One region of the Streptomyces sp. NPDC091371 genome, then DNA from elsewhere that is predicted to be linked to it. Evidence: predicted binding sites of a transcription regulator. Region 1 holds the regulator's gene; each other region holds the start of a gene.

Region 1 (10,076 bases):
GCGGCGCCAAGTACAAGATCTTCCAGTGGTCGGTCGGCGTGGCCCGCGAATACGCCAAGGTCACCCAGGACAACTTCCGGCGCACCGGCCGCAAGACCGCGCCGCTCGGCCTCACCGCCAAGCACAAGATCGCCGACGCGCTCGTCTACTCCAAGCTGCGCGAGGCCTTCGGCGGAAAGCTGCGCGCCGCCGTCTCCGGCGCCTCCGCCCTGGCGCCCGAGATCGGCTACTTCTTCTCCGGCGCGGGCATCCACATCCTGGAGGGCTACGGCCTCACCGAGTCCAGCGCCGCCTCCTTCGTCAACCCGGGCGAGGCCTACCGCACCGGCACGGTCGGCAAGCCGCTCCCCGGCACCGAGGTCCGCATCGCCGACGACGGCGAGGTCCTGCTGCGCGGCCCCGGCATCATGCAGGGCTACCACGGGCACCCGGAGAAGACCGCCGAGGTCCTGGAGTCCGACGGCTGGCTGCACACCGGCGACATCGGCGAGCTCTCGGCCGACGGCTACCTGCGCATCACGGACCGCAAGAAGGACCTGATCAAGACCTCGGGCGGCAAGTACGTCGCCCCGGCCGAGATCGAGGGCCAGTTCAAGGCGATCTGCCCGTACGTGTCGACCATCGTCGTGCACGGCGCCGACCGGAACTTCTGCTCGGCGCTCATCGCGCTCGACGAGCCGTCGATCCTCGTCTGGGCCGCCGAGAACGGGCTCGAGGGCAAGACCTACGGCGAGGTGCTGGCCGCGCCCGAGACCGTACGGCTCATCGAGACGTACGTGCAGACCCTCAACGAGGGCCTGCAGAGATGGCAGACGCTCAAGAAGTTCCGCCTGCTCCCGCGCGACCTGGACGTGGAGCACGGCGACCTCACGCCCAGCCTGAAGCTGAAGCGGCCGGTCGTCGAGCGTGAGTTCAAGCACCTGATCGACGAGATGTACGAGGGCTCCCGCGAAGCCTGACGCCTGCCGCGGGCCCGGCGGGGGCGGGGCGGTGCCGGTGCGCGGTTCCCTGCGGGCCGCGTGCGGGGGCTCCGCCCCAGACCCTCCCCCGGACTCCGTCCGGGGGACCCGCACGCCTCAAACGCCGGCGGGGCTCGGTCTCCCGCGGGTGCGGGATGATGGGGGTATGCCTTCCGCACTCCCCGACGGTGACCCCATGCCCGAAGACGGCTCGCTGCCGTCGCACGCCCTGGCGGGCGCGGGGGACCGGCCGCTCGGCTTCTACCTGCACGTCCCGTACTGCGCCACGCGCTGCGGGTACTGCGACTTCAACACCTACACGGCCACCGAGCTGCGGGGCACCGGCGGTGTGCTCGCCTCGCGGGAGAACTACGCCGACACCCTGATCGACGAGATCCGGCTCGCGCGCAAAGTGCTCGGGGACGACCCGAGGGCCGTGCGCACCGTGTTCGTCGGCGGCGGCACGCCGACCCTGCTGCCCGCCGGAGACCTCGTACGGATGCTCGCGGCGATCCGGGACGAGTTCGGCCTGGCCGAGGACGCCGAGATCACCACCGAGGCCAATCCGGAGTCGGTGAACCCGGCCTACCTGGCCGAGCTGCGCGCCGGCGGCTTCAACCGGATCTCCTTCGGCATGCAGAGCGCGAAGCAGCACGTCCTGAAGGTGCTGGACCGCACGCACACGCCGGGCCGTCCCGAGGCGTGCGTCGCGGAGGCGCGGGCGGCGGGCTTCGAGCACGTCAACCTCGACCTGATCTACGGGACCCCGGGGGAGTCGGACGACGACTGGCGGGCCTCGCTCGCCGCCGCGCTCGGCGCCGGGCCGGACCACATCAGCGCCTACGCGCTGATCGTCGAGGAGGGCACGCAGCTGGCGCGGCGGATCCGCCGGGGCGAGGTCCCGATGACGGACGACGACGTGCACGCCGACCGGTACCTGATCGCGGACGAGGTCATGGCCGAGGCCGGCTACGCCTGGTACGAGGTGTCCAACTGGGCCACCTCGGAGGCCGGGCGCTGCCTGCACAACGAGCTGTACTGGCGCGGCGCCGACTGGTGGGGCGCGGGCCCGGGCGCGCACTCGCACGTGGGCGGGGTGCGCTGGTGGAACGTGAAGCACCCGGGTGCCTACGCCGCCGCCCTGGCGGAGGGCCGCTCCCCGGGCGCGGGCCGCGAGCTGCTGTCCGAGGAGGACCGCCGGGTGGAGCGGATCCTGCTGGAGCTGCGCCTGGTGGACGGCGTACCGCTGTCCCTGCTGGCCCCCGCCGGTCTGGCCGCGTCCCGCAAGGCCCTGGCGGACGGGCTGCTGGAATCCGGCCCGTACGAGGCCGGGCGGGCCGTGCTGACCCTGCGGGGACGGCTGCTGGCGGACGCGGTGGTCCGGGACCTGGTCGACTAGGGCGGCGGGTCCGGCCTGATCCGGAAGACCCGCCCTAGGGGGCCGTGACGTGGTCGATCAGGTGCTCCACCGAGCCCAGCAGCGTCGGCTCCAGGTCCTTGTAGGACGTCACCCGGGACAGCATGTGCTGCCAGGCGGCCCCCGTGTTCTCCGGCCAGCCCAGCGCCCGGCAGATGCCCGTCTTCCAGTCCTGGCCGCGCGGGACCACCGGCCACGCCGGGATGCCCAGGGCGGACGGTTTCACCGCCTGCCAGACGTCGATGTACGGGTGGCCCACGATCAGGACGTCCGGGGAGGTCACCGCGGCCGCGATGCGGGACTCCTTCGACCCCGGGACGAGGTGGTCCACCAGGATGCCCAGGCGGGCGTCCGGGCCCGGGGCGAACTCGGCGACGATGGCCGGGAGGTCGTCGATGCCCTCCAGGTACTCCACCACCACGCCCTCGATGCGCAGGTCGTCGCCCCAGACCTTCTCGACCAGTTCCGCGTCGTGGCGGCCCTCCACGTAGATGCGGCCGGCCCGCGCCACCCGCGCCCGGGCCCCCGGGACGGCGATGGAGCCCGAGGCCGTACGGGAGGGCGCCGCGGGGGCGCGTGAAGGGCGGACCAGGGTGACGACCGCCCCTTCCAGCAGGAACCCGCGCGGCTCCATCGGGAACACCCGCCGCTTGCCGAAGCGGTCCTCCAGGGTCACCGTGCCCGCCTCGCAGGCCACCACCGCGCCGCAGAAGTCCGTACCGGCCACCTCGACGACCAGGTCCCGTTCCGCCGCCACCTCCGGCACGGCCTTCGGGCGCTTCCACTGCGGGGTCAGGTCGGGGGAGTACTCGCGCATCCGGCCGAGAGTAGGAGAGGTACGGCGATCACCGCTACGACACGCCGAAACGCGCCGCCAGTGTGGCGCGTTGCGCACGGACGAAGCCCGCGTCGACCACCGCTCCGTGACCCGGGACGTACAGGGCGTCGTCCCCGCCGAGCGCCAGCAGCCGGTCCAGGGCGGCGGGCCACTGGCCCGGAGTCGCGTCCGGGCCCGCCATGGGTTCGCCCGACTCCTCCACCAGGTCGCCGCAGAACACCGTCTCGCGCTCGCCCGGCACGAAGACCGCCAGATCGTTCCGGGTGTGCCCGGGACCCACATTGGCCAGCAGCGCCTGCACCCCGCCCAGTTCCAGCGTCCACTCGCCCGACACGAGGTGCTTCGGCATCACCAGCAGGTCCGCCGCCTCCGCCGCCTCCGCCTCGGCCAGGCCCTGCCGCACCGCGTCGTCGCGCAGCTCCTCGCGGCCCGTGGCGAGCACCGCGTCCAGCCCGACCGCCCCGTACACCTCGACCCCGGAGAACGCGGCCCCGCCCAGGACGTGATCGAAATGGCCGTGCGTGAATGCGATATGGGTCACTCGCCGACCGGTGAGCAGCTCCGCCTCCGCGCGCAGCTGCGCGCCCTCGCGCAAGCACGAACCCGGGTCGATGAGGAGGACGGAATCGTCGCCCACCACCAGTCCCGCGGTGCAGTCCCACACCGGCAGCCGTCTGCGGCCGGTCCGTCCGGTCAGGCGTTCCCAGCCCGTCTCTTCCCAACGCACGTCCATGCCGCGACGCTACCCTGGCGGGCCTCCCTTGCCAGGGTCTTACTACCCGGCCGTACACTGAGCGGGGGATCTCTGGCACTCGAACGATCAGAGTGCCAAACGAACAGGGCAACGGACCACAGCCGGAGGTGTGCGCGATGCTCAGCGAACGCAGACTCGAAGTGCTGCGCGCCATCGTCCAGGACTACGTCGGGACGGAGGAGCCGGTCGGCTCCAAGGCGCTCACCGAGCGGCACCGCCTCGGGGTCTCGCCTGCCACCGTGCGCAACGACATGGCCGTGCTGGAGGAAGAGGGCTACATCGCCCAGCCCCACACCAGCGCCGGCCGGATCCCCACCGACAAGGGCTACCGCCTCTTCGTCGACAAGCTGGCGGGGGTCAAACCGCTGTCGACCCCCGAGCGGCGGGCCATCCAGAACTTCCTCGACGGCGCCGTCGACCTCGACGACGTCGTCGGGCGTACGGTGCGGCTGCTCGCCACGCTCACCCGGCAGGTGGCCGTCGTCCAGTACCCGAGCCTGACCCGGTCGACCGTCCGGCACGTGGAGCTGCTCTCGCTCGCCCCCGCGCGCCTGATGCTCGTACTGATCACGGACACCGGGCGCGTCGAGCAGCGGCTGATCGACTGCCAGACCCCCTTCGGCGAGGCCTCCCTCGCCGATCTGCGGGCCCGGCTCAACGCCCGCGTCGTCGGCCGTCGCTTCACCGACGTGCCCCCGCTCGTCCAGGACCTGCCCGAATCCTTCGAGGCCGAGGACCGCGCCACGGTGTCCACCGTGCTCGCGACGCTCCTCGAAACCCTGGTCGAGGAAGCCGAGGAGCGGCTGATGATCGGCGGCACCGCCAATCTCACGCGCTTCGGACACGATTTTCCCCTGACGATCAGGCCGGTGCTCGAAGCGCTGGAGGAGCAGGTCGTGCTCCTCAAGCTGCTCGGCGAGGCCAACGAGTCGGGAATGGCCGTGAAGATCGGGCATGAGAATGCCTACGAGGGACTGAACTCCACGTCCGTCGTCTCGGTCGGTTACGGTTCGGGCGGCGAAACGGTCGCCAAGCTCGGCGTGGTCGGACCGACCCGCATGGATTACCCCGGAACGATGGGAGCGGTACGCGCAGTGGCACGTTACGTCGGACAGATCCTGGCGGAGTCGTAAGTGGCCACGGACTACTACGCCGTGCTCGGCGTGCGCCGCGACGCATCCCAGGATGAGATCAAGAAGGCATTCCGGCGGCTCGCGCGCGAGCTGCACCCGGATGTGAACCCCGATCCCAAGACGCAAGAGCGTTTCAAGGAGATCAACGCAGCCTACGAGGTGCTGTCGGACCCGCAGAAGAAGCAGGTCTACGACCTCGGCGGCGACCCGCTGTCCTCCTCGGGCGGCGGCGGCGCGGGCGGCTTCGGGGCGGGCGGCTTCGGCAACTTCTCCGACATCATGGACGCCTTCTTCGGCCAGTCCTCGCAGCGCGGCCCGCGCTCGCGGACCCGCCGCGGCCAGGACGCCATGATCCGCCTGGACCTGGAGCTGGACGAGGCGGCCTTCGGCACGACCAAGGACATCCAGGTCGACACCGCCGTCGTCTGCACCACCTGCTCCGGCGAGGGCGCAGCCCCCGGCACCTCGGCGCAGACCTGCGACATGTGCCGCGGCCGCGGTGAGGTCTCCCAGGTCACCCGGTCCTTCCTGGGCCAGGTCATGACCTCGCGCCCCTGCCCGCAGTGCCAGGGCTTCGGCACCGTCGTCCCGACCCCGTGCCCCGAGTGCGCGGGCGACGGCCGGGTTCGCTCCCGCCGCAGCCTCACGGTCAAGATCCCGGCGGGCGTCGAGAACGGCACCCGGATCCAGCTCGCGGGCGAGGGCGAGGTCGGCCCCGGCGGCGGTCCCGCCGGCGACCTGTACGTGGAGATCCACGAGCTGCCGCACCCGACGTTCCAGCGGCGCGGGGACGACCTGCACTGCACGGTGACCATCCCCATGACGGCGGCGGCCCTGGGCACCAAGTGCCCGCTGGAGACCCTCGACGGCATGGAGGAGATCGACATCCGGCCCGGCACCCAGTCCGGCCAGGCGATCCCGCTGCACGGGCGCGGCGTCACCCACCTGCGCGGCGGCGGGCGCGGCGACCTGATCGTCCACGTCGAGGTCACCACCCCGGGCAAGCTGGACGCCCAGCAGGAGGAACTGCTGCGCCAGCTGGCGAAGCTGCGCGGCGAGGAGCGGCCGACGGGCCAGTTCGCGCCCGGCCAGCAGGGTCTGTTCAGCCGCCTGAAGGACGCGTTCAACGGCCGCTGACCGGCCCGTGCGCACCGCATAGGAGCCCGGCCGGGGACCATCCCCGGCCGGGCTCCGTGCGTTGCCGGCGGGTGGTCCGTACACCGGTTTCGGCCAGCGGGGGAAGCGGACTATGCCAGGCGAATGCCGTGATTCGGCCCGCTGAGCGGGACATGGCACGATGCAGTCCATGTCCTCGCCACCGAACGGTCTCTCCCCCCATCCGATCGTGCAGGCGCCCATGGCGGGCGGCGCCTCCTGCCCCGCGCTCGTCGGGGCGGTGTGCGAAGCGGGCGGACTGGGCTTCCTGGCCGGCGGCTACAAGACCGCCGACGGCATGTACCACGAGATCAAACAGGTGCGCGCGCTCACCCGGCGCCCCTTCGGTGTCAACCTCTTCATGCCGCAGACCGGTTACGTGGACCCGGCCGCCGTCGAGGCGTACCGCGGGCAGCTCGCCGGGGAGGCCAGCTGGTACGCGATCTCCCTCGCCGAGGACGACATCATCGGCACCAGCGACGACGGCTACGACGCCAAACTCGCCATCCTCCTCGAAGACCCGGTCCCGGTCGTCTCCTTCACCTTCGGCTGCCCCACCCCCGAGGCCCTCGCCGCCCTGCGCAAGGCCGGTACGTACACCGTCGTCACGGTGACCTCCGTCGACGAGGCGCGCGCCGCGCAGGCAGCCGGAGCCGACGCGGTCTGCGTGCAGGGCGTCGAGGCCGGGGGCCACCAGGGCACGCACCGCGACGACCCCCAGGCGGACGGCACGGCGGCCGTGGGGCTGCTCGCGCTCGTGGCCCAGGTACGGGAGGCGGTCGCGCTCCCGATCATCGCGGCGGGCGGCCTGATGCGGGGCTCGCAGATCGCGGCCCTGCTGGCGGCGGGCGCGGTGGCGGCCCAGCTCGGCACGGCCTTCCTCGCGTGCCCCGAGTCGGGGGCGGACCCCCTGCACAAGAAGGCGCTGACCGACCCCCTCTTCGTACGGACGGAGCTCACGCGGGCCTTCTCCGGGCGGCCCGCGCGCGGCCTGGTGAACCGCTTCATGCGGGAGCACGGGCCCTACGCGCCCGCCGCGTACCCGCAGGTGCACCACCTGACCTCGGGGCTGCGCAAGGCGGCCGCCGCGGCCGGGGACCCGCAGGGCATGGCCCTGTGGGCGGGCCAGGGGCACCGGCTGGCGCGGGTGCTGCCGGCCGGCCAGCTGGTGGAGGTGCTGGCGGCCGAACTCGCCGAGGCGCAGAGAGCGTTGAAGGACATGCAGATGAGGAGTGCGTCATGACCGCCCCCGTGTTCGTGGTCGAAGAGGTCCCCGCGGGGCCGGAGTTCGTCCTGGACGGCCCCGAGGGCCGGCACGCGGTCTCCGTGAAGCGGCTGAACCCGGGCGAGGCGGTGGTCCTCGCGGACGGCCGCGGGCGCTGGGCCGAGGCCGTGGTGAAGGCGGCGGAGGGCAAGGACCGGCTCGTCGTCTCGGTGTCCGGGGTCTTCGAGGAGGCCGAGCCGGCCGTCCGGATCACCGTCGTGCAGGCCCTGCCCAAGGGCGACCGCGGCGAGGTGGCGGTGGAGACCATGACCGAGACCGGCGTGGACGCGATCGTGCCGTGGCAGGCCTCGCGGTGCATCACCCAGTGGCGCGGCGACCGGGGGGCCAAGTCCCTGGCCAAGTGGCGGGCCACCGCCCGGGAGTCGGGCAAGCAGTCCCGCCGGGTCCGCTTCCCGGAGGTGGCCGAGGCCATGTCCACCAAGCAGGTGGCCGCGCTGCTGGCGGGCGCCGACCTGGCGGTGGTCCTGCACGAGGACCGGGACACCCCCTCCGAGGCGCTGGCCGTGGCGGAGCTCCCGTCCTCCGGCTCCGTCGTGCTGGTGGTCGGCCCGGAGGGCGGGGTCTCCCCGGAGGAGCTGGCCGCCTTCGCCGAGGCCGGCGCGCGGCCGTACCGGCTGGGCCGCTCGGTGCTGCGGACCTCCACGGCGGGCACGGCGGCGACGGCGGTGCTGCTGGCGCGTACGGGCCGCTGGTCCTGAGGGGTTCCGCTCCGGTACGGCCGATACGATGCCCGGACCGATCAACGTCACGGGAGGCTCAGCAATGGCCGGGGAACCGCAGGCGGACTGCCTGTTCTGCAAGATCGTCACGGGAGTCATCCCGGCGACGGTCGTCCGGGAGACCGAGACGACCGTCGCCTTCCGGGACATCAACCCGCAGGCGCCCACGCACGTGCTCGTCATCCCCAAGGTGCACTACCCCGACGCGGCCTCGCTCGCGGAGGCCGAGCCGACGGTCGTCGCCGACATACTGCGGGAGGCCGGGCGGATCGCCGCCGACGAGAAGATCGACGACCACGGCTACCGGGTCGTCTTCAACACCGGCGCCGGCGCGGGCCAGACCGTCTTCCACGCCCACCTGCACGTCCTCGGGGGCCGCGGCCTCCAGTGGCCGCCCGGATAAGTCGTGTCGGTACGAGAGTTCGTGGTGCTGGGCACCGCCAGTCAGGTGCCCACCCGCCACCGCAACCACAACGGCTACCTGCTGCGCTGGGACGGCGAGGGCATCCTCTTCGACCCGGGCGAGGGCACCCAGCGGCAGATGCTGCGGGCCGGGGTCGCCGCGCACGACATCAACCGGATCTGCGTCACCCACTTCCACGGCGACCACAGCCTCGGGCTCGCCGGGGTGATCCAGCGGATCAACCTCGACCGGGTGCCGCACCCGGTCACGGCGCACTACCCGGCGTCCGGGCAGAAGTTCTTCGACCGGCTGCGGTACGCCACGGCCTACCGGGAGACCGTGCTCCTGGAGGAGGCTCCGGTGGCCGAGGACGGGCCGCTCGCGCGCGGGGACTCGTACGTCCTGGAGGCGCGGCGGCTCTCGCACCCGGTGGAGTCCTTCGGCTACCGGCTCACCGAGCCGGACGGCCGGCGCATGGTCCCGGAGCTGCTCGCGCGGCACGGGATCAAGGGGCCGGACGTGGGCCGGATCCAGCGCGAGGGGCGGCTCGGGGAGGTGTCGCTGGACGACGTCAGCGAACACCGGGCGGGGCAGCGGTTCGCCTTCGTGATGGACACCCGGATGTGCGAGGGCGTGGAGGCCCTCGCGGAGGGCTGCGACATGCTGGTGATCGAGTCGACCTTCCTGGAGGCGGAGGCCGCGCTGGCCACCGAGCACGGCCACCTGACGGCCGGCCAGGCGGCCCGGGCGGCGCGGTCGGCGGGCGTCCGGCACCTGGTGCTGACGCACTTCTCGCAGCGGTACACGGACCCGGAGGCGTTCGAGCGGGAGGCCCGGGAGGCCGGGTTCGAGGGCGAGTTGACGATCGCGGCCGACCTGCTCCGGGTCCCGCTCCCGAAGCGGGGCCCTGCCGGGTCCCTGGCCGGGGGCTCGGCGGGCTAGGGCCTGTCCGGCGGATCATGGCCGGGGCCGCGGTGTCTGGCACGGCGCCTCGCCGCGTTGCCGAAACGCCCCGATAGCTCCGCTATCGAGACGCTCCGGCGCCTTGCGATGCACCGCACCAGACACCGCGGCCTGTCCGACCCTGATCCGCCGGACAGGCCCTAGGCGGATCCCGCGGGTACGGCTGCGCCGGGGCTCGGCGGTGTTCGCCAGCGAGGGTGCCGGGTCCCTGACGGGGCTCGGCGGGGTTGCCTGGCGGGAGTTACGTGAGGGGTCTCGTGCCGGGGCTGCGTGTGGGGGCCGGTGCCGGGGTGGGGTGTCATCCGGGACTGCATGATTTATGGCGCCTGGACGCGTCTTCGTCTGTGCGGGCGCTGCCGCGCCACAAATCACGTTCTACGTCCCGGACAACACCCCACCCCGTCCCCGTCCAGGGCGTTCCAGTCCCGGCCGCGCACAATCCAGCCCCTC
Region 2 (10,076 bases), on a different contig from region 1:
GGTGGCCGTCTTGCCCTTGGGGACGTCGCCCGTCCACGTGATCTTCGGGCGGGTGTAGGCGGCCGTGCCCAGGTCGGTCGTCACCTTTCCACCGAAGGCCGCGTCGTCGAGGAGTTCCGTGAGGTCGTCGGTCAGCTTCGCGTTCGGGTAGTCGAGGCTGCTGATGTTCTTCGCGGTGATCGTGTACGTGACGGTGTCGCCCGGCTTCACCGCCTTCGCGGGCGAGGCGGTCTTCTTGACCTCCAGGTCCGGCACCGGCACGGCCAGCGCGAACTGCGAGATGACGTACGTGTCCCCGCGCGTGCGGAAGCTCAGGTCCACCGAGGTCGCCCCGGCCGGGAGGGCCTTCGCGGGGATCTCGAAGGACTTCGCGTCGATGCTGAGGTTGTTCGGGTGGTCCGGGGCGAGGGAGCCGTCGGCGGAGCTGGTGAAGAAGTTGTCCGTGGCCTTGTCCGCCGGGTTGGCGATGTTCGTGCCGGCCACCCGGAACTGGTCGCCCTTGGTGTTCCGGTCGCCCTCGTACGCCGTCGCGCTCGCCCGCACCGGCCCGTCGCCCGTGCGGTAGAAGCCCTTCACCTTCACGGTGGTGTCCGGGCTGGTGGAGCGCTGGAGGACGTGGCCCCCGTACACGTACACGTTGCGCCGTTCGGGGGCCTGCGCGTTCGGGCCGTCGTACTTGTAGACCACGGTCAGGGACCAGCCGGCGACGCAGCCGCGCCCGTCCGGGGCCCAGACGTTGCCCACCGCCACCGTGACCGGCGTGCCGGTGGCGACGCCCTTGAAGGCGGCGGTGACGTCGGATTCGCCCGTGTAGTAGTGCGGGCCGCCCGTCGTCGCCGGGTCCAGCACCATGTCGGAGAGGGCCACCGGGGCCGCCGCGGCCGGGCCGACCTTCAGGACCGGGCGGGTGGTGAGCGGGTCGCCGGGGGCGCGGACCACGTTCTCGCCCGACACGTCGCACCGCTGGATCACGTTCGAGCCGAGGCGGTAGGTGCCGCTGTTGCCGCCCCAGAAGAGGCGGGCGTACGCGACCTCCGCACCCGCCGGGACCGTGACGCGGCCCGTGCTGGAGGTGCCGGTGGCCGTGGCCAGCCCGGCCGCGTCGATCCGGCGCGTCACGAAGTCGTTGTTGTTCTTGCCGCCGCCGCCCCGCTGGACCTCCGCGCACTCGGCGGCCGCGGCGGGCGGCGCCGTCGGGCACCCCATCACGGTGTTGCCGAGCGTGACGAAGTCGCCGTAGAGCGCCTCGTCGTACCGCTTCTCGAAGGGGGAGACCACCTCCGCGACCGCGGGTCCGCCGACCGCGCCGACCAGCAGCGCCGCACCCGAGGCCACCGCGAGGACCGTCCCCCATGTCTGCCTGAATTGCCTGAAGTGTGTGAAACGCGTAAACCCCATGATCGGGAAATTAGACCGATAGGGGTGGATATCGCGGTTACGCCACGCGACGCAGCGCGTACTCCTTGACGCCGAGCATCGGCGGCCGTTCCTCGGTGTCCACCGCGTACGTGTGCGGTACGAAGCCCTCCGGGCCCCGCTCGAACTGCGTCAGCTCCGGCCGTACGAGGTGCCCGCGCGAGAGCCGTACCAGGGCCGTGCGGTAGATCGCCGCGGCCATCCGGCCCAGCGCCTGCCCGTCCTGGTGGCGGTGCAGGCGCACGCCCACGTCGACCTGGGCCAGCGCGTTCAGTCCGACCGTGTGCAGCGCGTCCACCAGCAGGCCCAGCTCGACGCCGTACCCGACGGGGAACGGCAGCCGCTCCAGCAGCGAGCGTCGCACCGCGTACTCGCCGCCCAGCGGCTGCACGAAACCGGCCAGCTGCGGCCAGTGCAGGTTGAGGAGGGGGCGGGCGACCAGCTCCGTCACCCTGCCTCCTTGCTCGGCTCCGCCAAGACGCCCGCCCTGGCCGGGAGCGTCCCCGAGCGGGCGGTCGTACATCGCCTTGACGAACTGCACGTCCGGCTCGGTCAGCAGCGGGCCGACGATCCCGGACACGAAGGAGGCGGAGAAGTCCCGCAGGTCGGCGTCGACGAAGCAGACGATGTCCCCGGTGGTCGCCAGCAGCGAGCGCCACAGCACCTCGCCCTTGCCGGGCAGCGGCGGGATCCGCGGCAGTATCTCGTCGCGGTGCACCACCCGCGCGCCGGCCTTCGCCGCCACCTCGGCCGTGCGGTCGCTGGAGCCCGAGTCGATTACCACCAGTTCGTCGACCAGCGGGACCGGCAGTCCCTCGATCAGCTCGCGCCGGATCACCTCGACGATCGCCCCGACGGTCGGCTCCTCGTCGAGCGCGGGCAGCACGACGCTGACCGTGGTCCCCGCCGCCCGTTTCCGGTCGAGCAGCTGGTCGAGCGGTCGGTCGGCGGCTGACCAGGAGCGGTCTGCCAGCCAGCGCTCCACCTCTTCCAGCACCCTCAGCACTCCCTGCGTGTCGGCGTTATGGTGCGATATGTGATCCATCTCGCGGTTCGGACGGCTGTCTCAACCGCCCGGGCCTTCGGTTACAGTCTTGAACAACGCGAAGGACCGCCGCATGCCGGGGGTCCCCGCGAACAAACGCACCGGCGCGCCATAGAGCGCGTGTGCCGGTGCCATACCGCTCATCCAGAGGGGCAGAGGGATACGGCCCGTTGAAGCCCCGGCAACCCTCCAGTCGGTTCTCGCGATGCGTCTTACGCACCCACGCGAGGTCCCCGGCTAGGGAAGGTGCCAATTCCGTCTCATGGCGAAGTGCGCCATGGGGAAGATGAGGAGAAAGGGCCTCGCCATCATGGCTGCACAGACTGTTGCCACCTCTGCCACCGCAGAATCTGTCGACCTCGGACCGGCCACCGGCCTGTCCTGTCGCGAGTGCGGTACCCGCTTCGAGCTCGGCCCCATTTTCGCGTGCGCCGAGTGTTTCGGACCGCTGGAAGTCGCCTACGACCTGCCCACCGGTGACCCTGAGGCCCTGCGCGCCGCCATCGAGGCCGGCCCGAACAACATCTGGCGCTACGCCCCGCTGCTGCCCGTCCCCGCGGACGTGGCCTCCAAGCCCAGCCTGAACCCCGGCTTCACCAAGCTCGTGGACGCGGCCAACCTGGCCAAGGAGCTCGGCGTCACCGGCAAGCTCTACGTCAAGGACGACTCCGGCAACCCGACGCACTCCTTCAAGGACCGCGTCGTGGCCATCGCCGTCGAGGCCGCCCGCGCGTTCGGCTTCACCACCCTGTCCTGCTCCTCCACCGGCAACCTGGCCGGCGCCGTCGGCGCCGCGGCCGCCCGCGCCGGCTTCCGGTCCTGCGTGTTCATCCCGCACGACCTGGAGCAGGGCAAGGTCGTCATGGCCGGTGTCTACGGTGGCGACCTGGTCGGCATCGAGGGCAACTACGACGACGTCAACCGCTTCTGCTCCGAGCTCATCGGCGACCCGCTGGGCGAGGGCTGGGGCTTCGTCAACGTCAACCTGCGCCCGTACTACGGCGAGGGCTCCAAGACCCTCGCGTACGAGATCTGCGAGCAGCTCGGCTGGCAGCTGCCCGACCAGATCGTCATCCCGATCGCGTCCGGCTCCCAGCTGACGAAGATCGACAAGGGTCTGCAGGAGCTGATCAAGCTCGGCCTCGTCGAGGACAAGCCCTACAAGATCTTCGGCGCCCAGGCCGAGGGCTGCTCCCCGGTGTCCGCCGCCTTCAAGGCCGGCCACGACGTGGTCCGCCCGCAGAAGCCGAACACCATCGCCAAGTCGCTGGCCATCGGCAACCCGGCGGACGGCCCGTACGTCCTGGACATCGCGCGGCGCACCGGCGGTGCGGTCGAGGACGTCAACGACGAGCAGGTCGTCGAGGCCATCAAGATCCTCGCGCAGACCGAGGGCATCTTCGCCGAGACCGCGGGCGGCGTGACCGTCGGCGTCACGAAGAAGCTCATCGAGAACGGCGTCCTCGACCCGGCGCTGACCACCGTCATCCTCAACACCGGTGACGGCCTCAAGACCCTGGAGGCGGTGGCAGCGGACAGCGGCCAGACCGCCACCATCCGCCCGAGCCTGGACGCGTTCCGCGCCGCCGGCCTGGCCTGAGTCCCCTGAATCCCGGAAAGGCAGTAGCGCCATGAGCGTCAACGTCCGCATCCCCACCATCCTGCGCACCTACACGGGCGGCGCCGCCGAGGTCTCCGCCGAGGGCGCGACCCTGGCCGAGGTCATCCAGTCCCTGGAGGCGAACCACCCGGGCATCGCCGCGCGCGTCCTGGATGACCAGGGCAAGCTCCGCCGCTTCGTGAACGTCTACGTGAACGACGACGACGTGCGCTTCGAGGGCGGGCTGGAGGCGGCGACGCCGGACGGCGCGGGCGTCTCGATCATCCCGGCCGTGGCCGGCGGGTGCTGATCACCTCCCCGGGTTCTGCATAAATTGAATTGCCCCCTCCGCTATAAGCGGAGGGGGCAATTCTGCTTGATTGGGCGCGGTAGAGTTGGGGAAGTCCCCTCCGCTGTTCTTGCCCGGCGCATATGAACGGGTCGCGTGAGGGTCGACATCGGGTCAATGTGCAAGTGCGGTATGGGGCTTTGGCGAGACATGTCAGGCCCGACTTGCCCTGGAATATGCCAAATTTTCACTTCATTTCAATGTATCGGGCTGTCCAGATTTCTCGTCGGATTGACCTGTTGCAGACAGCACCGGCGCGGATACATTCAGCCTCGGTCGACGCGTTCCGACGCAAGTTCTGACCCGGGACCGCGAAGTGCGTTCCTGCGCAAGGGCCAGTAATAGGGGAGTTAGGCATGGCTCAGGGCACCGTCAAGTGGTTCAACGCGGAGAAGGGCTACGGCTTCATCGCGGTCGACGGTGGTGCGGATGTGTTCGTCCATTACAGCGCCATCCAGATGGACGGGTACCGCACCCTTGAAGAGGGTCAGCGGGTCGAGTTCGAGATCTCGCAGGGCCAGAAGGGTCCGCAGGCGGACATGGTCAAGCTCGCACTCGGCTGAGTCCCGGAGCGATCGACCACCGACGCGACACGTACGCGCGCACCCGCGTACGCGCATACACAACGAGGGGCCTGCATCCGAGGAGGGATGCGGGCCCCTCGTGCGTTCGCCGTACGTCCCTTGGATCGTGGCCCGGTGTTGCCCCAAGCCGCTTGCACTCGTGGGGGTCGAGTGCTAATCATTGGCGTTAGCACTCTCCGGTTGAGAGTGCTACTGAACGAGGACCGGGTCGGTGAGGCCCGCAGGGTCCGGCGGGAAGGAACCGCCGGGCACGCAGGCCGTCCGTCGCGGGCGCGGGCGCGGTCCAGGAGCAATCCACCGCTGTCCGGGAGGACCACTTCAGATGGCCAAGATCATTGCGTTCGACGAGGAGGCCCGCCGCGGCCTCGAGCGTGGGATGAACCAGCTCGCCGACGCCGTCAAGGTCACCCTTGGCCCCAAGGGTCGCAACGTCGTCCTTGAGAAGAAGTGGGGCGCCCCCACGATCACCAACGATGGTGTCTCCATCGCCAAGGAGATCGAGCTCGAGGACCCGTACGAGAAGATCGGCGCCGAGCTGGTCAAGGAAGTCGCCAAGAAGACGGACGACGTCGCCGGCGACGGTACGACCACCGCCACCGTCCTCGCCCAGGCGCTCGTCCGCGAGGGTCTGCGCAACGTGGCCGCCGGTGCCAACCCGATGGCCCTCAAGCGCGGTATCGAGAAGGCCGTCGAGGCCGTCTCCGCCGCCCTGCTCGCCCAGGCCAAGGATGTCGAGACCAAGGAGCAGATCGCTTCCACGGCCTCCATCTCCGCCGCCGACACCCAGATCGGCGAGCTCATCGCCGAGGCCATGGACAAGGTCGGCAAGGAAGGCGTCATCACCGTCGAGGAGTCCCAGACCTTCGGTCTGGAGCTGGAGCTCACCGAGGGCATGCGCTTCGACAAGGGCTACATCTCGGCGTACTTCGCCACCGACATGGAGCGTATGGAGTCGGCTCTCGACGACCCGTACATCCTGATCGTCAACTCCAAGATCGGCTCGGTCAAGGACCTGCTGCCGCTCCTGGAGAAGGTCATGCAGTCCGGCAAGCCGCTGCTGATCATCGCCGAGGACGTCGAGGGCGAGGCCCTGTCGACCCTGGTCGTCAACAAGATCCGCGGCACCTTCAAGTCCGTCGCCGTCAAGGCCCCGGGCTTCGGCGACCGCCGCAAGGCCATGCTCGGCGACATCGCCATCCTCACGGGCGGCACGGTCATCTCCGAGGAGGTCGGCCTCAAGCTCGAGAACGCGGGCCTGGACCTGCTCGGCCGCGCCCGCAAGGTCGTCATCACCAAGGACGAGACCACCATCGTCGACGGTGCCGGTGACAGCGACCAGGTCGCCGGTCGCGTGAACCAGATCCGCGCCGAGATCGAGAACTCCGACTCGGACTACGACCGCGAGAAGCTCCAGGAGCGCCTCGCGAAGCTGGCCGGCGGCGTGGCCGTCATCAAGGCCGGTGCCGCGACCGAGGTCGAGCTCAAGGAGCGCAAGCACCGCATCGAGGACGCCGTTCGCAACGCGAAGGCGGCCGTCGAGGAGGGCATCGTCGCCGGTGGTGGCGTGGCCCTGCTGCAGGCCTCCGCGGTCTTCGAGAAGCTGGAGCTCAACGGTGACGAGGCGACCGGCGCCAACGCCGTGAAGCTCGCGCTGGAGGCCCCGCTGAAGCAGATCGCCGTCAACGGTGGTCTCGAGGGCGGCGTCGTCGTCGAGAAGGTGCGCAACCTTCCGATCGGCCACGGCCTGAACGCCGCGACCGGCGAGTACGTCGACATGATCGCCGAGGGCATCATCGACCCGGCGAAGGTCACCCGCTCTGCCCTGCAGAACGCGGCGTCCATCGCGGCCCTGTTCCTGACGACCGAGGCCGTCATCGCCGACAAGCCCGAGAAGGCCGGCGCCGCTGCCGGCGGCGGCATGCCGGGCGGCGACATGGACTTCTGATCGAACGCCTGGCCTCCGGCCAGGGTCGATCGGCTGTTCGTACACGTACCGAGGGCGGCACTCCCCGACGAGGGGGGTGCCGCCCTCGGGCGTTTCACGCGGCGGGCCTTGCGGTCGGCGGCGGGCGGGACGGAACCGGTTATCCGTCCCTCGGGCACGTACGCGCCGGGGCGGGTCCGGGTGGTTGACTGCTGGCATGACTGACGTGAGGGACGTGTTCATCAAGATCTGCGGGCTGCGGACCGCCCGGGACGTCGAGGTGGCCGTCGCGGCCGGGGCCGATGCCGTCGGGTTCGTCTTCGCGGCAGGCAGCCCCCGTACGGTCGATGCCGCCACCGCCCGCTCGCTCGCCGCGCTGGTGCCGGAGAACGTGCTCACCGTCGGGGTGTTCCGGGGGCAGGCCGTCGAGGAGGTGCGCCGGTTCGCCGAGGAGAGCGGGGTGCGGGGCGTGCAGCTGCACGGCGAGGAGGGGCCCGAGGACTTCGCGGCGCTGCGCGCCGAGGGGCGGACCCTGCTGCGGGCCACCGCCGAGCACGCCGAGCGGTGCGGCGAGTACGGCGAGGATCTGCTGCTGCTCGACGCGCCCGACCCCGGCTCCGGTAAGCCCTGGAACTGGGGCTCCGCCGACTTCACCGCCCCGGAGGGGCGCTGGCTGCTCGCCGGCGGGCTCACCCCGGGCAATGTGCGGGAGGCGGTGGAGGTGACCGGCGCGTGGGGCGTGGACGTGTCCAGCGGTGTGGAGCGCGAGCGCGGGGTGAAGTCACCGGAGCTGATCCGCGCGTTCATCGAGGCGGCGCGCGGCCGCTGAGCTGCTCAGGGGCGTACGGGAGTGCGCCCGCGGTTAGTCTGCGGTCGGGGGGATCATGAACGTCGAAACACCACTGCCCGAGCGGCTCTTCAAGGCCGCGTGCCTCGCCGTCACCGCCGGCCTCGCGGCCGTGGCGCTGCTGTACCTCGTGCTGTTCGGGAAACTGATGGTCGCCGACATGCCGACCAACAAGTGCAGCTCGGACACCTGCCCGCGCGGCATGGGCCGGCTGCTGATCTTCGTGCCGCTCCTCGGGATCGCCGCGGGGTTGCTGTGGTCGCGCATCAGGGCGGACACGGCCACCCGCCGCTCCTGGCCGGCCCGACTCCTCGCCGCCGTCGTGGCACTGGCCGCGCTGTGGCCGGGCTGGAGCGGGTACGAGTGGATGCGCGGCCCGCAGATGGACGTCTTCGGCTACCAGGCCCCGGACCGGCCGTCCTCGGTGAAGCCGGTCGGCGTCTGGAAGCCGGACGGGCCTTCGGGGATGGTGGTACGGGCCCGCACGGACATGCTCGTCGCCTTCAACGGGGAGGGCCGTACGGGCTGGAGGCTGTCCGCGCCCGACCGGGCGGCGGTCTGCGCGCTGAGCCGGAGCACGCCCTCGAACGTCGGGATCGTCGCGTACGAGGGGGACCGGCCGGTGTGCGGCTCGAAGATCGAGGCCGTGGACCTGGCGGAGGGCCGCAAACTGTGGGCCAAGGACCTCGCACCGCCCTCGGTCTCGGCGGCGGTGGGCGGCACCGCGGTCGTCGCGGAGCGCGGCTCCCTGATCGGCCTCGACCTGCGCGAGGGCGTGGAGCGGTGGCGCGTGCCCGTGCCGGGGGAGTGCCGGGTGATGGCGCTCGACGGCGCCGGAGACCGGGCGCTGTACGTGGAGCAGTGCGCGTCGGCGGCACGGATCACGGCCGTCGACACCCGGACGGGCGCGCGCAGTTGGCAGACCCCGCTCCCCACGGCGAGCCCGCTGCGCGAGGCGCAGGTGCTGTCCGCGGGGCCGGTCGCCGTACGGGTCGCGGAGACGGCCGCGCGCGGCACCGACGCGGTGCTGCTGTTCGACGACACCGGCCGGGCACGCGGTTCCGTGCCCTCCTCGGGCCCGGAGGAGGACCTGCGGTCCCAGCCGGCCCCGGTGGTGAGCGGCGAGCTGCTGATCACCCCGGTGAAGAACGGGAAGGCTGGCGGCGTGTCCGCGTACTCCCTCACGGACGGCCACCGCGTCTGGCACGCGGGGTTCGGCAAGGAGAGCGTCAACGGCCTGGCGGCCGGACCCGCCGGTGAGGTCGGTGTGGTGACGTCGTACCGCTGGTGGAAGTACCTCACCCGGCTGGACGTGGACTCCGGCGAGCGGGAGCAGGAGTCCGCGGTCCTCCGCGACGCACCGCTGGGCACGCGTTTCGCGTTCTACCCGTCCTCGCCCGGCTATTGCGTCTTCGTCAACCTGGACCAGAGCGGCACCCTGCCGCCCATCTTCGACATGAACCCGGTGATGGGGTGGTGACCCAACTCGGTTGGGAGCGCCGCGTGTTGGCGTGCGTCCGCCCTGACCCGACGTCTCAGCTGGTGATGGGCTCGCCGTCGTGGTCGCCGCCTATGCAGGTGTCCAGGCCGGTGTCGGAGTCGTACTCGATGCTGCCCGACTTGGCCTCGCACTCCGGTCCGGTGACGGCCGGTACGGCGGCGGCCTGGGCGGCGGGGACCGCTGCGCCGAGGACGGCCAGGACGATGGCGGCGGCAAATCCGAGAATTCTTCTACGCATGGGAGCTCCTCCAGATGTGAGCGGCACCAACACGTCAACTCCAGCTTCGCCCTGGGCCGCGCCGGGCGCACCCTGACGCGAGGGTGCTTGCGGGCGCCCGCTCGAGAGGCGCTCGTCGCGGACAAGCGGCAGGCTGGTGTCATGGCGAACACGCCCCAGGTGACCGTGGGGGCGCCTGATGACCTCGGCTTGCGCAAGATCCTGGTCGACGGCAAGCGCGTAGGAAGGGCCAGATCCCCGCGGGAGCTCCGGAGAATCCTGGACCGTGCCGGTGTGGCACCAGGACACGACATTCAGTGGCTCGGCGGAGACTTCAGCGTCTGGCCGGACAAGCCGGTACAGCGGATCAGCATCGGCTTCGTCATGGTCTTCGGCCTCCTCGCGACCGCAGTTCCGCTGTGCCACATCGGACTGTCGGACAGCGGCGACGCCCTGACCTACGGCGGACGCGTCGCGGGATTCACCGTTCTCGTCGCGTCCATCGTGGAACTGGCGGCCGCCGCGGCGGCCGTCGACTACTGGGGCAGGCGGCGGTGGCGCTACTCGGGGGTGGTCGTCCTGATCGGGGTCGT
Region 3 (10,076 bases), on a different contig from region 1:
GAGGTTTGGCGGTGGTTGGCCGCCTGCCTGGTCCGGGAACCGGCCCGGGAGGGCCCGAGGCAAGGCGCGCCCCCTCGCCCACGGGGCCGGACATCCCTGACTGGGCCGTTGGTCTCTTTCTGCCCGGCCCGTTCTTTTGGGGGTTTCCCGGCAGTCTTCGTTTTTCCGTGGCGGGACGGTCGGTCAAGGGCGGCCGAAGGCCGTCGCGCAGCGACGCGAACGAAGTGAGCGCCCTTGAGGGACCGGCCCGACGCGGAAGGACGATGAGACTGACGGGAAACCCCCAGGACTTCTCTGATTCCGCCCGGCCCGGACCCCGCCAACCCCTACCCCGCCCCCGCCCCCACCACCGGGGTGATCGTGGTTTCCGCCGGGCCCCTTGCGTCCGCCTCGCGTTGGCGTTCCGCGCTGTCGCTGATGCGGAGGAGGAGGGCGATCATGATCCAGTTGGCCAGGAGGGACGAGCCGCCCTTCGCTAGGAAGGGGAGCGCCTTGCCCGTCAGGGGGATCAGGCCCGTGACGCCGCCCGCCACCACGAAGACCTGGAGGGCCAGCGCCGAGGCCAGGCCCACCGCCAGGAGTTTGCCGAAGGGGTCGCGGGCGCCGAGGGCCATGCGCAGGCCGCGTTGCACGAGGAGGGCGTAGATGAGGAGGACGGCCATGACGCCGGCCAGGCCGAGTTCCTCGCCGACCGTGGTGAGGATGAAGTCGCTGCGGCCCGCGAACGCGATGAGCTCCGGATGGCCCATGCCGAGGCCCGTGCCGGTGACGCCGCCCGTGCCGAAGCTGAAGAGGGCCTGTGCGGACTGGTCCGAGGTCACGCCCGGCGGGCGCACCTCCCAGTAGTAGGACAGCGGGTTGAGCCAGGCCGCGACGCGTGCCTTCACGTGCGGCTCCGTCGAGCCCACGACGAAGGCGCCCACCGCCGCCATGAAGAGACCGCACACGATCCAGCTCGTGCGCGCGGTGGCCACGTACAGCATCACCACGAAGACGCCGAAGAAGATCAGCGAGGTGCCCAGGTCGCGCTCGAAGACCAGGACCAGCATCGAGACGATCCACACCGTGATGATGGGGCCGAGCTGGCGCATCGGGGGCAGGCGCATGCCCAGGAACTTGCGGCCGGTGAGGGCCAGGGAGTCCCGGTGGATGACGAGGTAGCCGGCGAAGAAGACCGCGATCATGATCTTCACGAACTCGCCGGGCTGAAGTGAGAAGCCGAAGAGTTTGATCCAGCGCTTCGCGCCGTAGGTGTCGGCACCGAAGAACGCCGGTGCGATCAGCAGCACCAGCGAGACGGCCATCGTGATGTAGATGAACCGCTGCAGCAGCCGGTGGTCGCGCAGCAGGGCCAGCACCACCAGGCAGGCCGCGACCCCGACCACCGTCCACAGCAGCTGCCCGGGCGCGTTCGCGTCGGAGTTGTACCGCTCGATGTAGCCCTGGTCGAGGCGGTGCAGCAGCACCAGGCCCAGCCCCGTGAGCAGCATGGCGAGCGGGAAGATCAGCGGGTCCGCGTAGGCCGCGAACCGGCGCACGCCCAGGTGTCCCACCAGCGACAGCAGCGTCAGGCTGATGGTGAAGCCGGCCAGGTTGGGCGGCAGCTCGTCGTTCATGGCGAGGCCCGCCGCGGCATGGCCGAACACCGCGATGGCGACGACGAAGACGAGGAGCAGCGCCTCGGTGCGGCGGCGCGCGCCGGCCGAGGTGATGGGTTTCAGTCCACGCACGGGATGCCGCCACCGTCCCGGGGGGCGGGTGTCGCCTCACCCGAGGCCTCACCCGAGGCCTCACCCGAGGCCTCACCCGACGCCTCACCCGAGGCCGACGCCGAGGCCGGTGCATGGGCCGGCGACGGCGCCGGGCCCGACGGCGTCCCGGACGGTGCGGCCGGGGATCCGGATGCCTTGGGTCCGATCTGCTCGGCAATGAGGCGCTTTATCTTCATATCGTCTATGACGTTGATGTCCTCCCCATGGTTCCTGCCGAAGCGCTCGATGGGGAGTGTCTTGAATCCTCCCCCTCATGAATGAGGGGGATTCCTACCTCACGCTGCCTGGCGGACCGGCGGTCCGTCGGGTCTTCCGCGATCAGCGGTAGCCGGGGTGAGACCAGCCCGGACGAGCATCACGCGTGCGGAGTTCTTGTCCCTCGGGGAGACGACTCCGCACGCGGCGCACGTGTAATTGAGCGTCGGATCGGCGACCGCCTTCTTCTTGAACTGGGGCATCCCCGCCCGCCGCCGCATCGGCAACCGTGCCTTGATGTCCTTCAAGGCCTTGGCGCGGGAGGCGGCAAAGTCCCGGATGACTTGCTGCTGCGGCACACTGCCACCCGCGCGTAGCCACTCATTCTCACCACGCCAACAGGGCCGTGCCGGCGGCAGCCGACACGCGCAGCCGGAAGGTGCACCGGGCGCGCCCGCCCTCCCTGACCTCCGTCAATGCCCTCATGACGCCAACCTGGAGCCGCGGCCCCCTCCGGTCCCCGGAACCTCGACACGCGACCCGAACGAGTGACCGGCCATCCGCACAGGCCGGCGATCCCCAACCTCAGGAGCTTTCACCTGCCAGAGATCGCCCCAACTCGAGCCATGCCGGATTCCGGTTGGGTCAGCCGCCCGGGCACTCGCTGCTGTCGCCGCCGCTGCGGCACTGGCGGCTGGGCTCGGTGGCGGCGGGGTCGGGCGTCGGAACGCGCGGGAGGGTGGATTCGTACGAGGCGGTCGCCAGCACCAGCATCAGCAGGAGCAGCAGTACGGAGGCCAGGCCTTGCACCGCCGTGCAGAGCGGGGCGCGCAGCCGACGGAACCCGAAGGCGGCCAGCGTGGAGACGGTGCAGAGGAAGCCGAGGAAGAGGAACACCCCTGTGGTGGCGGGGATGCCCTCCCACTGGCGGGCGGTGCTGATGGTGGGTCCGAGCAGGCCGAACTCGGAGACGGAGGCGTAGAGGACGCCGACGATCAGGATCGCCGCCGAGGACGCGCCGGTGATGAGGGCGAGGATGAGGTCCGCGCCCCAGTGCATGGGCGCGCGGTCGCGCGGTGGCCGTGCCGGGTGCGCCGCCTGGTTCGTCATGCCGTGCAGTGTGGTGCGGGGCGGGCGGGGGCGCCAGAGTACGGGTACTCAGCTCGGGCGTTGGTGCGGCTGGCCCCCGCGCGGGCCACTGGGGCTCCGCCCCAGACCCCGCTCCTCAAACGCCGGAGGGGCTGGATTCGGCCGGTGTCGGAGGGTTGGGTGCGGGCCTCGGGGCTCCGCCCCGGGCGCGGGACTCAAACGCCGGAAGGGCTGGATTCGGCCGGGGTGGGTCGGTCGGGGCGGGACGCGTACGCGCGTACCGCCGATGCCGCCGCCCAGGTCGGGAAGGCCAGGGCGAGGGCGCCGGCGGCGCCCGGGCCGAGCCAGACCAGGACGTTGCGCCGTACGGCCGTATCCGCGTCCGGACCGCTGACGGCGACGGGCACCGGGCCGGTCGGCGGGGCGTCGAACACGGTGTCGACCTCGACGCTCCCCAGGGTGAACGAGCCGTCGGTCGCCGTGAAGCTCCCCGTGCAGGTCAGCGCCCGCTCGCCCGCCTGGTACGGGGCCTCCCGGCAGTGCTCCGCGCGGAACGCGCCCTCCACCCCGGTCAGCTGGGTCGCCAGCCGCGGCACCGCGCCCGACAGCAGGTAGATCCCGGCCGCGAGGCCGACGGTGATCGGGATCGCGCGCCGCCACCGCACGCCCGAGCCGCCCGGGCTGGTCCTGGTCATGGCGCGAGCGTAGTGATCCCGAACGCGCGTACGCCCTGCTTTCCGGGGTTCGGAGGCGCGATCCGCGCAACGCCCGACGGCGAGAATTGGCACTCCGCTTGACCGAGTGCTAATCACCGGAATAGTGTCGCACCTGGCACTCGCCCCGGGTGAGTGCCAACACAGCGACAGGCAGGTCCGGCACCCGCGACGACGGATCGACCTGGTCGCCACCTCAGACAGTTAACCCCGGATCTCCGAAGGGGGAGGTCGGATCGTGACGACCGCCAGCTCCAAGGTTGCCATCAAGCCGCTTGAGGACCGCATTGTGGTCCAGCCGCTCGACGCCGAGCAGACCACGGCCTCCGGCCTGGTCATCCCGGACACCGCGAAGGAGAAGCCCCAGGAGGGCGTCGTCCTCGCCGTGGGCCCGGGTCGCTTCGAGGACGGCCAGCGTCTCCCGCTGGACGTCAACGTCGGCGACATCGTGCTGTACAGCAAGTACGGCGGCACCGAAGTGAAGTACAGCGGCGAGGAGTACCTCGTCCTCTCGGCTCGCGACGTGCTCGCGATCGTCGAGAAGTAATTCGCTTCTCCAGTACTGCTTTGAGCTGCGCCCCTGGTCACCCCGCTGATTGCCGGGCGGCGAGGGGCGCAGTTCGTTAAACCCGAGTTTTCGAGAGGGCTGAACCGCTCCCATGGCGAAGATCCTGAAGTTCGACGAGGACGCCCGTCGCGCCCTCGAGCGCGGCGTCAACAAGCTTGCCGACACGGTCAAGGTGACGATCGGCCCCAAGGGCCGCAACGTCGTCATCGACAAGAAGTTCGGCGCGCCCACCATCACCAACGACGGTGTCACCATCGCTCGCGAGGTCGAGCTGGACGACCCGTACGAGAACCTGGGCGCCCAGCTCGTGAAGGAGGTGGCGACCAAGACCAACGACATCGCGGGTGACGGCACCACCACCGCCACCGTGCTGGCCCAGGCGCTGGTCCGCGAGGGTCTGCGCAACGTCGCCGCCGGCGCCTCCCCGGCCGCCCTGAAGAAGGGCATCGACGCCGCGGTCAAGGCCGTGTCCGAGGAGCTCCTCGCGACCGCCCGCCCGATCGAGGACAAGTCCGACATCGCCGCCGTGGCCGCGCTCTCCGCGCAGGACCAGCAGGTCGGCGAGCTCATCGCCGAGGCGATGGACAAGGTCGGCAAGGACGGTGTCATCACCGTCGAGGAGTCCAACACCTTCGGCCTGGAGCTGGAGTTCACCGAGGGCATGGCCTTCGACAAGGGCTACCTCTCCCCGTACATGGTCTCCGACCAGGAGCGTATGGAGGCCGTCCTCGACGACCCGTACATCCTGATCAACCAGGGCAAGATCTCGTCCATCCAGGACCTGCTGCCCCTGCTGGAGAAGGTCATCCAGGCCGGCGGCTCCCGCCCGCTGCTGATCATCGCCGAGGACGTCGAGGGCGAGGCGCTCTCCACCCTCGTCGTCAACAAGATCCGCGGCACCTTCAACGCGGTCGCCGTCAAGGCCCCCGGCTTCGGTGACCGCCGCAAGGCGATGCTCCAGGACATGGCCACCCTCACCGGTGCCACCGTCATCGCCGAGGAGGTCGGCCTCAAGCTCGACCAGGCCGGCCTGGACGTGCTCGGTTCCGCGCGCCGCGTGACCATCTCCAAGGACGACACCACCATCGTCGACGGTGGCGGCAGCCACGACGAGGTCCTCGGCCGCGTCAACCAGATCAAGGCCGAGATCGAGTCCACCGACTCGGACTGGGACCGCGAGAAGCTGCAGGAGCGCCTGGCGAAGCTCGCCGGCGGCGTCTGCGTCATCAAGGTCGGCGCCGCCACCGAGGTGGAGCTCAAGGAGAAGAAGCACCGCCTCGAGGACGCCATCTCGGCGACCCGCGCCGCGGTCGAGGAGGGCATCGTCTCCGGCGGTGGCTCCGCGCTCGTCCACGCCGTGAAGGTGCTGGAGGACAACCTGGGCCTGTCCGGCGACGAGGGCACGGGTGTCGCGGTCGTCCGCCGCGCCGCCGTCGAGCCGCTGCGCTGGATCGCCGAGAACGCCGGTCTCGAGGGTTACGTCATCACCTCGAAGGTCGCCGAGCTCGACAAGGGCCAGGGCTTCAACGCCGCCACCGGCGAGTACGGCGACCTGGTCAAGGCCGGCGTCATCGACCCGGTGAAGGTCACCCGCTCCGCGCTGGAGAACGCCGCCTCCATCGCCTCCCTGCTGCTCACGACCGAGACCCTGGTCGTCGAGAAGCCGGCGGAGGAAGAGGCCGAGGCCGGTCACGGCCACGGTCACGGCCACAGCCACTGACGCTGTCGCACGGACAAGAAGGCCCCCGCACCGCCGTTTCGTACGGCGGGGCGGGGGCCTTCCCGTTGCCGGTGGCCGGGTGAGCGGTCGTCAGGACTGCATGCCCAGCTGTCGCATCAGGCCCATGGCGTCGTAGTGCCACCAGGCTTCCTTGATCATGCCGTCCTCACATCGGAAGACAGTGGTGCCGGTCATCGTGCAGGTCTTGCCGGTGGGGGCCATGCCCATGAACTCGCCCGTGTGCTTGCCCGTGAAGGTCCACAGCGTGGTGACGTAGTCGTCCTGCGCCATCTGGGCGTCCTTGGTGAAGCTGAAGTCGAAGGCGCTCCGCCACATCTCGCTGTCCTCGCGGATGGCCGCGTGGCCCATCTTGTCCACGGGGTTGCTGATGTCGTGGTCGTGGTAGTCCTCCGCGAAGATCTCCGGGATGACGGACATGTCGCCCTTCATTGCGATGTCCTCGAACATCCGGTTCACGAGCATCGTGTTGGTGTGCTCGTCCCGTACGACGTCCAGGTTGGTGAAGGTCGGCATCCCGTCGCAGAGGGCCACCATCTCCTTGAACATTCGGTCCGTCTCGGGGAGGTTCGAGTTCTTCATGGCCTCTTCGTACGACGGGAACTCGACCACGTCGACGTAGTGGTTCTCGGACTCGCGGTCCTTCCCCACGATGCTGTGGGTCAGCGTGCGCTTCCCCTGGCTCTGCGCGACGTACTTGTCGAGGAGCGCGTTCAGGGCCTCGGGCTGCTTGGTCTCGTAATCGACTATCTGTACGAATGTCATGGTGTCTCCCGGGCTGGATGGGGCACATCCAGTTTAGGGAGAATCCACCCATTCGGCCCGGTTTGTCACTGGGGTCCGTACTTGCGCCCCGTACGCGAGGACACCCCGCCGAGCAGCCCGCGCGGGGCCAGCTTCACCACGCCCATCAGCGCCTTGTAGCGGGGGTCCGGGATGGAGACCGTCTTGCCCCGGGCCAGGTCGGCCAGGGCCGCAGCCACCAGCTTGTCGGCGTCGAGCCACATCCAGTTGGGGATGTTGTCGGTGCCCATGCCGGCCCGCTGGTGGAACTCGGTCCGTACGAATCCAGGGCACAGCGCCATCAGCCGCACCCCGGAACCCGCCAGGTCCTTCGCCGCGCCCTGGGTGAACTGCACGACCCACGCCTTGCTGGCCCCGTACGTGCCGCGCGGCACGAAGGCCGCGACCGAGGCCACGTTGATCACGCCGCCGCGGCCGCGCGAGCGCATCGATTCCGTGGCCGCCGAGGTCAGGCGCAGCACGGCCTCGATGTGCACCTTCAGCATCGTCAGTTCGTCGGCCATGGAGACTTCGAGGTAGCGGCCCTTGTTGCCGAAGCCCGCGTTGTTGACCAGCAGGTCGACCGGGTGCTTGCGGTCGGCCAGCCGCGCCTCGACGGCCTCGATGCCCGCCTCCGTGGAGAGGTCGGCGGTGAGCACCTCGGCCTCGATGCCGTGCCGGTCGTGCAGTTCGGTGGCCTGTTCGCCGAGCCGCTTGGTGTCGCGCGCCACCAGCACCAGGTTGTGCCCCTGGGCGGCGAGCCGCCTGGCGAAGGCGGCGCCGATGCCCGCCGTGGATCCCGTAATCAACGCAGTCGTCATAGGCGCAACCTAGCGGCCCCGGGTGACGGCTCTACGGCGCCCCGTCACCCGCCCCGTACTTCTCCATGTACGCGCGCACCTGGTCGTGGGACTCCGGATCCATCGCCTCGCCCGCGGCCAGGGTGCGGGGCATCAGCCCGCGCTCGGTGGTGAAGGCGCGGAACCAGAACTCCACGGTCACCTCGTGGTCCGGGCGGTGGATGATCTCGATGGGGTCGCCGGGGGAGACCGAACCCTCCTCGATCACGCGCAGGTACGCGCCCGGCCGCCGCTCCTGGGTGAACCTCTTGACCCACGAGCTCTCCCCGACGGCCCCCTGGAAGGTCCGGCACGGGACACGGGCCGAGGCCACCTCGAGGACGAGGTCCGCGCCGACCCGCCAGCGCTCGCCGAGCAGCGCGCCGGTCACGTCGATGCCGGAGGTGGTGAAGTTCTCGCCGAAGATCCCGCCGGGCAGCTCGCGGCCCAGCGCGGCCTCCCACAGGTCGAGGTCCTCGCGGGCGTACGCGTAGACGGCCTGGTGGTCGCCGCCGTGGTAGCGCCGGTCGCAGACGGCGTCGCCCTCCAGGCCGCTGCCGAGGCCGGTGGCCATCGGGCCGGGGGCGAAGACGCGGACCGGCCCGGGGACCGGGCGCTTGCCGTGGCCCGTCACCCCGCCTTCGGCGTCGGTGTAGTCGACGGCCGTCGCGCGGCCGAGGTTCACGGAGATGAGCTGCATGGGACCCATGCCGAACACGCTAGCCGAGCAGACCCAAAGCGTCACGGGGATATGCGCGCGACGACCAAAGCGGGGCTTATGCTCGAAGGGTGATCGAGGCTCGTCATCTCCGGGTTCTGCGCGCCGTCGCCGGGACCGGTTCCTTTTCCGCCGCCGCCCGCGAACTGGGCTGCACCCAGCCGGCCGTCTCCCAGCAGATGAAGGCGCTGGAGCAGTCGGCCGGCACCCCGCTGCTCATCCGCACCGGCCGCGAGATGCGGCTGACCCAGGCCGGTGAGGCCCTGGTCCGGCACGCCGCCGGCATCCTCGCCGGGCTGACGGCGGCCGAGGAGGAGGTCGCGGCCATCGCCGGGCTGCGCGCGGGCCGGGTCCGCCTCGTCTCCTTCCCCAGCGGCAGCTCCACGCTCGTGCCGACCGCGCTCGCGGCGATGCGGGCCGAGCACCCGGGCACCCGTATCTCCCTGGTCGAGGCCGAGCCGCCGCGCTCGGTGGAGATGCTGCGCGAGGGCGACTGCGACCTGGCGCTGGCCTTCCGGTACGGCGGGGCGGCCGGGTCGGCCGCGGAGTGGGCGGACCTGGTGGTGCGGCCGCTGCTCACCGACCGGCTCGTCGGGCTGGTCCCCGAGGGGCACCGGCTGGCCGGAGCCGAGCGGGTGAGCATGGCGGAGCTGTCCGACGAGCCCTGGATCGCGGGCTGCCCGCGCTGCCGCCGCCATCTGGTGGAGGTGTGCGAGGGCGCGGGCTTCACCCCGCGCATCGACTTCGCCACCGACGACTACCCGGCGGTGGTCGGCCTCGTCGGCGCCGGGCTGGGCGTCGCGGTGCTGCCGGAGCTCGCGGTGGAGTCCGTACGGGCCAAGGGCGTGAGCACGCTGGCCGTGGAGCCCGCCGTCGAGCGGGAGGTCGTGGCGCTGACCCTGCCCGACCTGGCCAGGGTGCCGGCGGTGGCCGCGACCCTGGCCGAGCTGGAGCGGGCCGCCACGCGTTGACCGTACGCGCGCGGATGCGGTGCGTACGGCCGAACGCGTGGGGTGCGGGCCCGGAGTCGCGACACGCCCGGGCATGATCAGTCGTTCGGGGGGATTCGGAGGATCCGGGCGGGCCCGGCGGATTCGAAGAAACGTTCCTTCGGACGCTTCGGCTCGTGTGCCGTCAGTGCGGCGCGATCGGTCCGATCGCACTCGACGCGGGGATCAGGCGATGCCGGGCGCGGCCCATCAGTTCCTCGCGCTCGTCCTCGGTGAGGCCGCCCCACACTCCGTAGGGCTCGCGGACGGCGAGTGCGTGCGCGGCGCATTCCGAACGCACCGGGCATCTCATGCAGACCTCTTTAGCCGAGGCCTCGCGCGCGCTCCTGGCCGCGCCCCGCTCACCTTCCGGGTGGAAGAAGAGGGAGCTGTCGACCCCGCGGCAGGCGGCGAGCAGCTGCCAGTCCCACAGGTCGGCGTTCGGTCCGGGGAGGCGGGAGAAATCTGCCATTGGGAGTCCTCTTGGTGCCGGTACTGAGGCGGATACGGTCCATGTCTCCACACCTACTGTCGTAGTAGATGTAAATATGACTCATTGGGAATCTAGCCTCAGACATGCGCCAAAGGGAAGGAAAGCCGCCAAATAGGGCATAGCTCCAGATGGAGGACAGATGGCTTGTGGCGCCCGTGTCGTGATCGGTTCCTCACGTA

The links. The regulator HrcA, encoded in region 1, represses chaperone genes, less so after heat shock. The targets are predictions, from matches to a motif close to TTNGCACTCNGNNNNNCNGAGTGCNAA.
Region 2: groL (chaperonin GroEL) is a predicted target of HrcA. The motif match lies at 5,125-5,151, and genes of this name have one in related genera.
Region 3: groES (co-chaperone GroES) is a predicted target of HrcA. The motif match lies at 3,838-3,864, and genes of this name have one in related genera.

Annotation. Positions count from the first base shown of each region.
Region 1 covers NZ_JBFBFP010000046.1:6,981-17,056, forward strand. The annotation lists gene AB0O21_RS33150 (AMP-dependent synthetase/ligase) at 1-959, shown strand, start outside; gene hemW (radical SAM family heme chaperone HemW) at 1,126-2,358, shown strand; gene AB0O21_RS33160 (DUF3097 domain-containing protein) at 2,393-3,193, opposite strand; gene AB0O21_RS33165 (MBL fold metallo-hydrolase) at 3,228-3,947, opposite strand; gene hrcA (heat-inducible transcriptional repressor HrcA) at 4,085-5,101, shown strand; gene dnaJ (molecular chaperone DnaJ) at 5,102-6,238, shown strand; gene AB0O21_RS33180 (nitronate monooxygenase) at 6,408-7,499, shown strand; gene AB0O21_RS33185 (16S rRNA (uracil(1498)-N(3))-methyltransferase) at 7,496-8,239, shown strand; gene AB0O21_RS33190 (histidine triad nucleotide-binding protein) at 8,304-8,663, shown strand; gene AB0O21_RS33195 (ribonuclease Z) at 8,667-9,605, shown strand; gene AB0O21_RS33200 (MFS transporter) at 10,002-10,076, opposite strand, start outside.
Region 2 covers NZ_JBFBFP010000019.1:18,714-28,789, reverse strand. The annotation lists gene AB0O21_RS21340 (hypothetical protein) at 1-1,335, opposite strand, end outside; gene AB0O21_RS21335 (glucosyl-3-phosphoglycerate synthase) at 1,436-2,413, opposite strand; SAM riboswitch class I at 2,599-2,754, shown strand; gene thrC (threonine synthase) at 2,772-4,061, shown strand; gene AB0O21_RS21325 (MoaD/ThiS family protein) at 4,093-4,371, shown strand; gene AB0O21_RS21320 (cold-shock protein) at 4,767-4,973, shown strand; gene groL (chaperonin GroEL) at 5,317-6,939, shown strand; gene AB0O21_RS21310 (phosphoribosylanthranilate isomerase) at 7,136-7,747, shown strand; gene AB0O21_RS21305 (PQQ-binding-like beta-propeller repeat protein) at 7,803-9,245, shown strand; gene AB0O21_RS21300 (hypothetical protein) at 9,301-9,504, opposite strand; gene AB0O21_RS21295 (hypothetical protein) at 9,646-10,076, shown strand, end outside.
Region 3 covers NZ_JBFBFP010000017.1:2,140-12,215, forward strand. The annotation lists gene AB0O21_RS19830 (FtsW/RodA/SpoVE family cell cycle protein) at 327-1,730, opposite strand; partial or broken gene AB0O21_RS19835 (RNA-guided endonuclease TnpB family protein) at 2,180-2,347, opposite strand; gene AB0O21_RS19840 (DUF6234 family protein) at 2,613-3,077, opposite strand; gene AB0O21_RS19845 (hypothetical protein) at 3,272-3,751, opposite strand; gene groES (co-chaperone GroES) at 4,008-4,316, shown strand; gene groL (chaperonin GroEL) at 4,429-6,057, shown strand; gene AB0O21_RS19860 (ester cyclase) at 6,148-6,840, opposite strand; gene AB0O21_RS19865 (SDR family oxidoreductase) at 6,906-7,679, opposite strand; gene AB0O21_RS19870 (MOSC domain-containing protein) at 7,711-8,397, opposite strand; gene AB0O21_RS19875 (LysR family transcriptional regulator) at 8,487-9,386, shown strand; gene AB0O21_RS19880 (WhiB family transcriptional regulator) at 9,550-9,876, opposite strand.